Regions from separate parts of the Enterobacter sp. MG-EB028 genome, predicted to be linked through region 2. Evidence: predicted binding sites of a transcription regulator. Region 2 holds the regulator's gene; the other holds the start of a gene.

Region 1 (4,767 bases), 2.0 Mb from region 2:
CTGGCTTTTTCTCCTTACGATATCTGGCCCGCGGCCATTCTCTCCCTGATGGGACTTCAGGGCCTGACCCTGAACCGTCGTCCGGTACAGGCCGCCGCCATTGGCTACTTCTGGGGGCTGGGGCTGTTTGGTTCCGGCATTAACTGGGTCTACGTCAGTATCGCCCAGTTTGGCGGGATGCCGGGCCCGGTTAACGTCTTCCTGGTCGTACTGCTCGCTGCTTATCTCTCGCTGTACACCGGTCTGTTCGCCGGTATCCTTTCTCGCCTGTGGCCTAAAACCACCTGGCTGCGCGTCGCCATTGCCGCGCCGGTAGTCTGGCAGATTACCGAGTTCCTGCGTGGCTGGGTGCTGACCGGTTTCCCGTGGCTACAGTTCGGCTACAGCCAAATTGACGGCCCGCTGAAAGGTCTGGCGCCGGTAATGGGCGTTGAAGCCATTAACTTCCTGCTGATGGTGGTGAGCGGCCTGCTGGTCCTGGCGCTGGTCCAGCGCTGCTGGAAACCGCTGGCTGTGGCGCTGGTGCTGTTCGCCCTGCCCTTCCCGCTGCGCTATATCCAGTGGTTCACGCCTGAGCCTGAGCGCACCATGCAGGTTTCCATGGTGCAGGGGAATATCCCGCAGTCCATGAAGTGGGACGAAAAAGAGCTGCTGAACACCCTGAAGATCTACGCCAACGCCACCGAAGAGGTGATGGGTAAATCGCAGCTGATTATCTGGCCAGAGTCTGCCATTCCCGATCTGGAAATCAACCAGCAGCCGTTCCTGAACATGATGAACGACCTGCTGGTAGCGCGCGGCAGCACGCTGATTACCGGCATTGTCGATGCGCGGCTGAATCAGCAGAACCGCTACGACACCTACAACACTATCATTACGCTTGGGAAAGATAGCGAGTACAGCTATCACTCTACTGACCGGTACAACAAGAACCACCTGGTGCCGTTTGGTGAATTTGTCCCGCTGGAGTCGATTTTGCGCCCGCTGGCACCGTTCTTTGACCTGCCGATGTCCTCCTTCAGCCGCGGCCCGTACGTTCAGCCCCAGCTGCATGCGCACGGTCTGGCTCTTACGGCGGCCATCTGCTACGAAATCATCCTCGGCGAGCAGGTGCGGGATAACTTCCGTCCGGATACCGACTATCTGCTGACCATCTCCAACGATGCCTGGTTTGGTAAATCTATCGGCCCGTGGCAGCACTTCCAGATGGCGCGCATGCGTTCCCTGGAGCTGGCGCGTCCGCTGCTGCGCAGCACCAACAACGGCATCACCGCCGTGATTGGTCCGCAGGGTGAAATCCAGGCCATGATCCCGCAGTTTACCCGTGAGGTGCTGACCACTAACGTCACGCCAACCACGGGACTTACGCCGTACGCCCGCACCGGCAACTGGCCGCTGTGGATTTTGACCGCGCTGTTCGGCTTTGGCGCCGTGCTGATGAGCCTGCGTCAGCGTCGTAAGTAATCTCACCCCTCACCCTGGCCCTCTCCCCATAGGGGAGAGGGAACTGTTCTCTGCACATTTTCACTATCCAGCTCCGCCTTTTCCCCTCTCCCTTCCAGGGTGAGGGTGGAATTCAAATCTGGCACGCCTATTGCTTTATTTATTCACGCAAACGCAGTTTGGCTTAACGTGTAACCTTGTCGCACCAGCGTAGATCATCGGTAGCACCGAAACGGTGCAACGGGAGATTATTGCCTCTGAATGGTGCGGCGCGCTTCGCAAAAATAAACAATAACGCAGCAAAATCTTTACATTAAGCCAGACTAAATGTTAACAAGCTTGCATAACACTGCACTCGCATCGCGCGAGATATAACAACATCACAATGGGTATCAATGCGTCACTGGCGCTGATAAGAAAGGAGTTGGGTATGCAATTACGTAAACTGGCCACAGCAATGCTGGTTATGGGAATGTCCGCAGGCGTGGTTCACGCTGAAGACGCTCCGGCAGCAGGCAGCACTCTCGACAAGATTGCCAAAAACGGCGTCATCGTGGTCGGCCACCGTGAATCTTCCGTCCCGTTCTCTTACTACGACAACACGCAAAAAGTCGTGGGCTATTCACAGGATTACTCCAACGCCATCGTTGAAGCTGTGAAGAAAAAGCTGAACAAACCTGATCTGCAGGTGAAGCTGATCCCAATCACTTCACAGAACCGTATTCCACTGCTGCAAAACGGCACCTTTGACTTCGAGTGTGGCTCTACCACCAACAACCTCGAACGCCAGAAGCAGGCGGCCTTCTCTGACACCATCTTTGTCGTGGGTACCCGTCTGCTGACCAAAAAAGGCGGAGCGATCAAAGATTTTGCTGACCTGAAAGGCAAAGCGGTCGTTGTGACCTCCGGTACCACTTCTGAAGTCCTGCTGCACAAGCTGAACGACGAGAAGAAAATGGACATGCGCATCATCAGCGCGAAAGACCATGGCGACTCTTTCCGTACCCTGGAAAGCGGCCGTGCCGTCGCGTTTATGATGGATGACGCCCTGCTGGCGGGCGAACGTGCGAAGGCGAAGAAACCAGACAACTGGGATATCGTCGGTACCGCGCAGTCCAAAGAAGCCTACGGCTGTATGCTGCGTAAAGACGATCCGCAGTTCAAAAAGCTGATCGATGACACCATCGCTCAGGTTCAGACCTCCGGCGAAGCGGAAAAATGGTTCGACAAGTGGTTCAAGAACCCGATTCCACCAAAAAACCTGAACATGAATTTTGAACTCTCTGACGACATGAAAGCGCTGTTCAAATCTCCAAATGACAAGGCTCTTAACTAATTAGAACAACAGGGGCGGGATCTCCTGCCCTCTCGATTGTCGGGAAGCATGGACAGACTATACGTTGAGTGGTCGTTCCCCACTCAGCGCGAAAAATGAGCTTCTCACCAATCTTCGAGGGTAGCGCTGCTACCCTCTTTTTTCTGGAGTTTATTATGTCAATAGACTGGAACTGGGGCATATTCCTGCAACAAGCCCCGTTCGGCAACACCACCTATCTTGGCTGGCTGTGGAGCGGCTTTCAGGTTACCGTGGCATTATCGATAACGGCGTGGATCATCGCGTTTCTTGTCGGTTCGCTGTTCGGTATTCTGCGCACCGTCCCTAACCGTTTCCTTTCAACCATTGGCACACTGTATGTGGAACTGTTCCGTAACGTTCCGCTCATCGTGCAGTTCTTCACCTGGTATCTGGTCATCCCGGAACTGCTGCCGGAAAATATTGGCATGTGGTTCAAGTCGGAACTGGATCCGAATGTGCAGTTCTTTGTCTCCTCCATGATGTGTCTGGGGCTGTTTACCGCTGCGCGCGTTTGCGAGCAGGTGCGTGCCGCCATTCAGTCATTGCCGCGCGGACAAAAAAATGCGGGCCTGGCCATGGGCCTGACCCTGCCACAAACCTACCGCTATGTGCTGCTGCCTAACGCCTACCGCGTTATCGTTCCACCGATGACCTCTGAGATGATGAACCTGGTGAAAAACTCGGCCATCGCCTCAACCATCGGCCTGGTGGATATGGCTGCACAGGCGGGCAAGCTGCTGGATTACTCCGCTCACGCGTGGGAATCCTTCACCGCGATCACGCTCGCCTATGTTCTGATTAACGCTTTCATCATGCTGGTGATGAACCTGGTTGAACGCAAAGTACGCCTGCCGGGCAATCTGGGGGGCAAATAATGTACGAATTTGACTGGAGTTCTATTGTTCCATCCATGCCCTACCTGCTCGATGGTCTGGTAATTACCTTAAAGATCACCGCGATCGCCATCATCGTGGGTATCGTCTGGGGCACCCTGCTGGCCGTCATGCGACTGTCGAGCTTTAAGCCGCTCGCCTGGTTTGCGACCGCCTACGTTAACGTGTTCCGCTCTATTCCGCTGGTGATGGTGCTGCTGTGGTTTTATCTGATCGTCCCCGGCTTCTTACAGAACGTGCTGGGGCTGTCGCCGAAAACTGATATCCGCCTGATCTCCGCTATGGTGGCGTTCTCAATGTTTGAGGCCGCTTATTATTCAGAGATTATCCGCGCGGGTATCCAGAGTATCTCCCGCGGGCAGTCCAGCGCCGCGCTGGCACTGGGAATGACGCACTGGCAGTCCATGCAGCTCATCATTCTGCCGCAGGCGTTTCGCGCCATGGTTCCGCTCCTGCTGACCCAGGGTATCGTGCTGTTCCAGGATACCTCTCTGGTTTATGTTCTGAGCCTGGCGGACTTTTTCCGTACCGCGTCGACCATCGGTGAACGTGATGGTACGCAGGTCGAGATGGTGCTCTTCGCGGGTGCGGTCTATTTTGTGATTAGTTTAAGCGCGTCGCTGTTGGTCAGCTGGCTGAAGAAAAGGACGGTATAATGATTTCCCTGAAAAATGTTTCTAAATGGTATGGGCACTTTCAGGTGCTGACCGACTGCTCCACCGAAGTCAAAAAAGGCGACGTGGTGGTGGTGTGCGGGCCGTCCGGTTCCGGTAAGTCCACGCTGATCAAAACGGTTAATGGTCTGGAGCCTGTGCAGCAGGGCGAAATTGTTGTGAACGGCACCAAAGTGAACGATAAGAAAACCAACCTCGCCCAGCTTCGCTCTCACGTTGGCATGGTGTTCCAGCATTTTGAGCTGTTCCCTCACCTCTCCATTATTGAGAACCTGACGCTGGCGCAGGTAAAAGTGCTTAAGCGTGATAAAAAAGCGTCGCGAGAGAAAGGGCTGAAGCTCCTGGAGCGTGTGGGGCTTTCTGCGCATGCCGATAAGTTCCCGGCGCAGCTTTCCGGCGG
Region 2 (4,767 bases):
TTGACTGGCCGGTGATGGCTAAAGTCGGTCTCAGCATCGCGGTTGCTGATGCTCACCCGCTACTGATCCCGCGCGCTGACTACGTTACCTGCATCAACGGTGGCCGGGGTGCCGTCCGTGAAGTCTGCGATCTGCTTCTGCTGGCGCAGGGCAAGCTTGATGAGGCCAAAGGGCAATCGATATGAGTAAAACCAGACGTTGGGTTATCATTCTGCTTACGCTTGTCGCACTGGTATTGATTGGCGTGAACCTTGCCGATCGCGACGATACGCAAACGGAAGTGGTCAACAATAACGATCCAACCTATAAAAGCGATCACAGCGACACCGTGGTCTATAGCCCGGAAGGTGCGCTGAACTATCGCCTGATTGCCCAGCATGTTGAATACTTTTCCGATGACGGCGTTTCGTGGTTTACCCAACCTGTCATGACCACATTCGATAAAGACAAAGTGCCGACATGGTCAATTAAGTCAGATCGGGCCAAACTGACAAATGATCGTATGCTTTATCTGTATGGCCACGTTGAAGTCAACGCCCTGACCGCTGACTCGCAACTGCGAAAAATTACGACGGATAATGCCCAGATCAACCTGGTAACCCAGGACGTGACGTCGCAGGATCTGGTCACACTGTATGGCACAACATTTAATTCCAGCGGTTTAAGAATGCGCGGGAACTTACGCAGCAAGAACGCCGAGCTGATTGAAAAGGTTAGAACCTCCTATGAAATTCAAAACAAACAAACTCAGCCTTAAAGTAATTATCGCCAGCGCGATGCTGGCGGCCAGTCTCCCCGCGCTTGCTGTAACGGGCGATACCGACCAGCCGATCCATATCGAGTCCGACACCCAGTCTCTCGATATGCAGGGTAACGTCGTTACCTTCACGGGTAACGTCGTCATGACGCAGGGCACCATCAAAATTAATGCCGATAAGGTGGTCGTTACCCGTCCGGGCGGCGAGCAGGGCAAAGAGATCATTGATGGCTACGGCAACCCGGCCACCTTCTACCAGATGCAGGACAACGGCAAGCCGGTGAAGGGCCACGCCTCGCATATGCACTATGAGCTGGCGAAGGATCTGGTCATCCTGACCGGAAACGCCTATCTGGAACAGCTGGACAGCAATATTACCGGTGACCAGATTACCTATCTGGTTAAAGAGCAAAAAATGCAGGCCTCCAGCGAGAAAGGCAAACGCGTAACCACCGTGCTGGTTCCGTCGCAGCTGCAGGACAAAGGCAAGGGCCAGGCCCCGGCACAGAAGAAGAGTAACTAATTCGCTATGGCAACATTAACTGCAAAAAATCTCGCGAAGGCTTACAAAGGCCGCCGTGTCGTAGAAGATGTCAGTCTGACCGTCAACTCCGGCGAAATTGTGGGCCTGCTTGGCCCGAACGGTGCGGGTAAAACCACCACCTTCTACATGGTGGTTGGTATTGTGCCGCGCGATGCCGGCAACATTATTATTGACGATGAAGACATCAGCCTGCTGCCGCTGCACGCGCGCGCGCGCCGTGGCATCGGCTATCTGCCGCAGGAAGCCTCTATTTTCCGTCGTCTGAGCGTCTTTGATAACCTGATGGCGGTCTTGCAAATTCGCGACGACCTGACCAACGAACAGCGTCAGGATCGCGCCAACGAGCTGATGGAAGAGTTTCACATCGAGCACCTGCGCGACAGCCTGGGCCAGGCATTGTCCGGGGGGGAACGCCGTCGTGTTGAGATTGCGCGCGCGCTGGCCGCCAATCCGAAGTTTATCCTTCTGGATGAACCATTTGCGGGCGTTGACCCAATCTCCGTTATCGACATTAAACGCATTATCGAGCATCTGCGTGACAGCGGGCTTGGCGTGCTGATCACCGACCACAACGTTCGTGAAACGCTGGCGGTATGTGAACGCGCATATATCGTGAGCCAGGGCAATCTGATCGCCCACGGTACGCCGCAGCAGATCCTCGAAGACGATCATGTTAAGCGCGTCTATCTTGGGGAAGACTTCAGACTCTGATAGGGTAGAGGTAACGTAACGCCGAACCGGAGAAAAATGCTCTGAACATGAAGCAAGGTTTGCAATTAAGGCTCAGCCAACAGCTGGCGATGACGCCGCAGCTACAGCAAGCAATTCGCCTGTTGCAGCTGTCCACGTTAGAACTTCAGCAGGAGCTCCAGCAGGCGCTGGACAGCAATCCCCTGCTGGAGCAAGCCGATCTTCATGACGAGGTAGACACCCAGCAGTCACAGGATACAGAAGCGCTCGACACCGCGGATGCACTCGAACAAAAAGAGATGCCGGACGAGCTTCCGCTGGATGCCAGCTGGGATGAAATCTATACCGCCGGCACCCCTTCCGGCACGCGTGCAGACTACCAGGACGACGAGCTACCGGTCTACCAGGGCGAAACCACCCAGTCGCTGCAGGATTACCTGATGTGGCAGGTAGAGCTTACCCCCTTCTCCGATACCGACCGCGCCATTGCCACGTCGATTGTCGACGCCGTTGATGACACCGGTTATTTGACCGTCACGCTGGACGACATTCTGGAAAGCATGGGCGATGAAGAGATTGAGATTGAGGAGATTGAAGCGGTACTGAAACGCATCCAGCGCTTCGATCCGGTCGGGGTGGCCGCGAAGGACCTGCGCGACTGTCTGCTGATCCAGCTTTCTCAGTTCAGCAAAGAGACGCCGTGGCTCGACGAGGCGCGCTTAATCATCAGCGATCATCTGGATCTTCTGGCTAACCACGATTTCCGCACCCTGATGCGCGTGACGCGCCTGAAGGAAGAGGTGCTGAAAGAGGCGGTAAATCTGATCCAGTCTCTCGATCCGCGTCCCGGTCAGTCGATCCAGACCAGCGAACCCGAGTACGTTATCCCGGACGTGCTGGTCAGAAAACACAATGACCGCTGGGTCGTTGAACTGAACTCTGACAGCATCCCTCGCCTGCAAATCAACCAGCAGTACGCCTCTATGTGCACCAGCGCGCGCAACGACTCCGACAATCAATATATTCGCAGCAATCTTCAGGAAGCGCGATGGTTGATCAAGAGCCTGGAGAGCCGGAATGATACCCTGCTGCGCGTGAGCCGCTGCATCGTCGAACAGCAGCAGGCATTCTTTGAGCAGGGCGAAGAGTATATGAAACCGATGGTACTGGCGGATATCGCCCAGGCCGTCGAGATGCATGAATCCACCATTTCCCGCGTCACCACGCAGAAGTATCTGCACAGTCCGCGCGGTATTTTTGAGCTTAAGTATTTCTTCTCCAGCCATGTGAACACCGAGGGCGGCGGCGAAGCGTCGTCAACGGCGATTCGCGCACTGGTGAAGAAGTTGATCGCCGCGGAGAACCCCGCGAAGCCACTAAGTGACAGTAAGTTGACCACCATGCTGTCCGATCAGGGTATTATGGTGGCACGTCGTACTGTTGCGAAGTATCGAGAGTCTTTATCCATTCCGCCGTCTAACCAGCGTAAACAGCTGGTCTGACACAACCGATAAGGAAGACACTATGCAGCTCAATATCACAGGACACAACGTCGAGATTACTGAGGCCTTACGTGACTTCGTGAACGCTAAGTTCGCGAAACTTGAACAGTATTTCGAAAGGATCAACCAGGTCTACGTTGTGTTAAAAGTGGAGAAAGTGACTCATATCTCGGATGCGACCCTGCATGTAAACGGGGGTGAGCTCCATGCCAGTGCGGAAGGGCAGGACATGTACGCGGCTATCGACGGCTTGATTGACAAGCTTGCGCGACAGCTCAATAAACATAAAGATAAACTGAAACAACACTAATTGTCCGGGCAGTTAACGGGTGCAGGACGGCCTGTTGTGAAACACAACAGGCCATTTGTACAGTTAGCGCTTAGGTGAAATTATGATAAACAACGATTCCGCTCTTCAACTGAGCAATGTCCTTAACCAGGAATGTACCCGCAGTGCCGTTCACTGCCAGAGCAAAAAACGTGCGCTGGAGATCATCAGTGAATTGGCTGCAAAACAGCTGGGCCTGCCGCCGCAGGTGGTGTTCGAAGCGATTCTGACCCGTGAAAAGATGGGCAGTACCGGTATCGGCAACGGTATCGCGATCCCGCACGGCAAGCTGGAAGAGGACACCCTGCGTGCCGTCGGTGTGTTTGTGCAGCTGGAAACGCCAATCGCTTTTGACGCCATTGATAACCAGCCCGTCGATCTCCTCTTCGCGCTGCTGGTGCCTGCCGACCAGACCAAGACCCATCTGCATACGCTTTCGCTGGTTGCTAAACGTCTGGCGGATAAAACCATCTGCCGTCGACTGCGCTCGGCCCAAAGTGATGAAGAGCTTTATCAAATTATCACTGAAGCAGAAGGCAATCAGGATGACGCATAACCAGGTGATGGCCTTCACATCTGTTGTCCTGAGGAGAAACGGAACATGGTGCTGATGATTGTCAGCGGTCGTTCAGGGTCGGGAAAATCCGTCGCCCTGCGTGCGCTGGAAGACATGGGTTTTTACTGCGTCGATAACCTGCCGGTCGTGTTATTGCCCGATCTGGCACGCACGCTAGCGGAGAGACAAACCTCCGCCGCCGTCAGTATCGACGTGCGTAACATGCCCGAATCCCCGGAGATCTTCGAACAGGCAATGAGTAACCTGCCTGACGCGTTCTCGCCTCAGCTGCTGTTCCTTGATGCCGACCGCAATACCCTGATCCGCCGCTACAGTGATACCCGTCGTTTGCACCCGCTATCCAGCAAGAATCTCTCGCTGGAGAGCGCA

Evidence for each region. Region 2 encodes sigma-54, which starts transcription at its own class of promoters, with help from an activator protein. Its sites were predicted from a motif close to GTTGGCACANNTTTCGCTNT; they were not measured.
Region 1: ACR42C_RS06385 (amino acid ABC transporter substrate-binding protein) is a predicted target of sigma-54. The motif match lies at 1,582-1,601, and genes of this name have one in related genera.

Annotation. Positions count from the first base shown of each region.
Region 1 is NZ_CP195079.1:1,355,997-1,360,763, reverse strand. Features, by position in the region: gene lnt (apolipoprotein N-acyltransferase) at 1-1,464, shown strand, start outside; gene ACR42C_RS06385 (amino acid ABC transporter substrate-binding protein) at 1,874-2,779, shown strand; gene ACR42C_RS06380 (amino acid ABC transporter permease) at 2,935-3,675, shown strand; gene gltK (glutamate/aspartate ABC transporter permease GltK) at 3,675-4,349, shown strand; gene ACR42C_RS06370 (amino acid ABC transporter ATP-binding protein) at 4,349-4,767, shown strand, end outside.
Region 2 is NZ_CP195079.1:4,264,330-4,269,096, forward strand. Features, by position in the region: gene kdsC (3-deoxy-manno-octulosonate-8-phosphatase KdsC) at 1-185, shown strand, start outside; gene lptC (LPS export ABC transporter periplasmic protein LptC) at 182-757, shown strand; gene lptA (lipopolysaccharide ABC transporter substrate-binding protein LptA) at 726-1,280, shown strand; gene lptB (LPS export ABC transporter ATP-binding protein) at 1,287-2,012, shown strand; gene rpoN (RNA polymerase factor sigma-54) at 2,060-3,493, shown strand; gene hpf (ribosome hibernation promoting factor) at 3,516-3,803, shown strand; gene ptsN (PTS IIA-like nitrogen regulatory protein PtsN) at 3,886-4,377, shown strand; gene rapZ (RNase adapter RapZ) at 4,423-4,767, shown strand, end outside.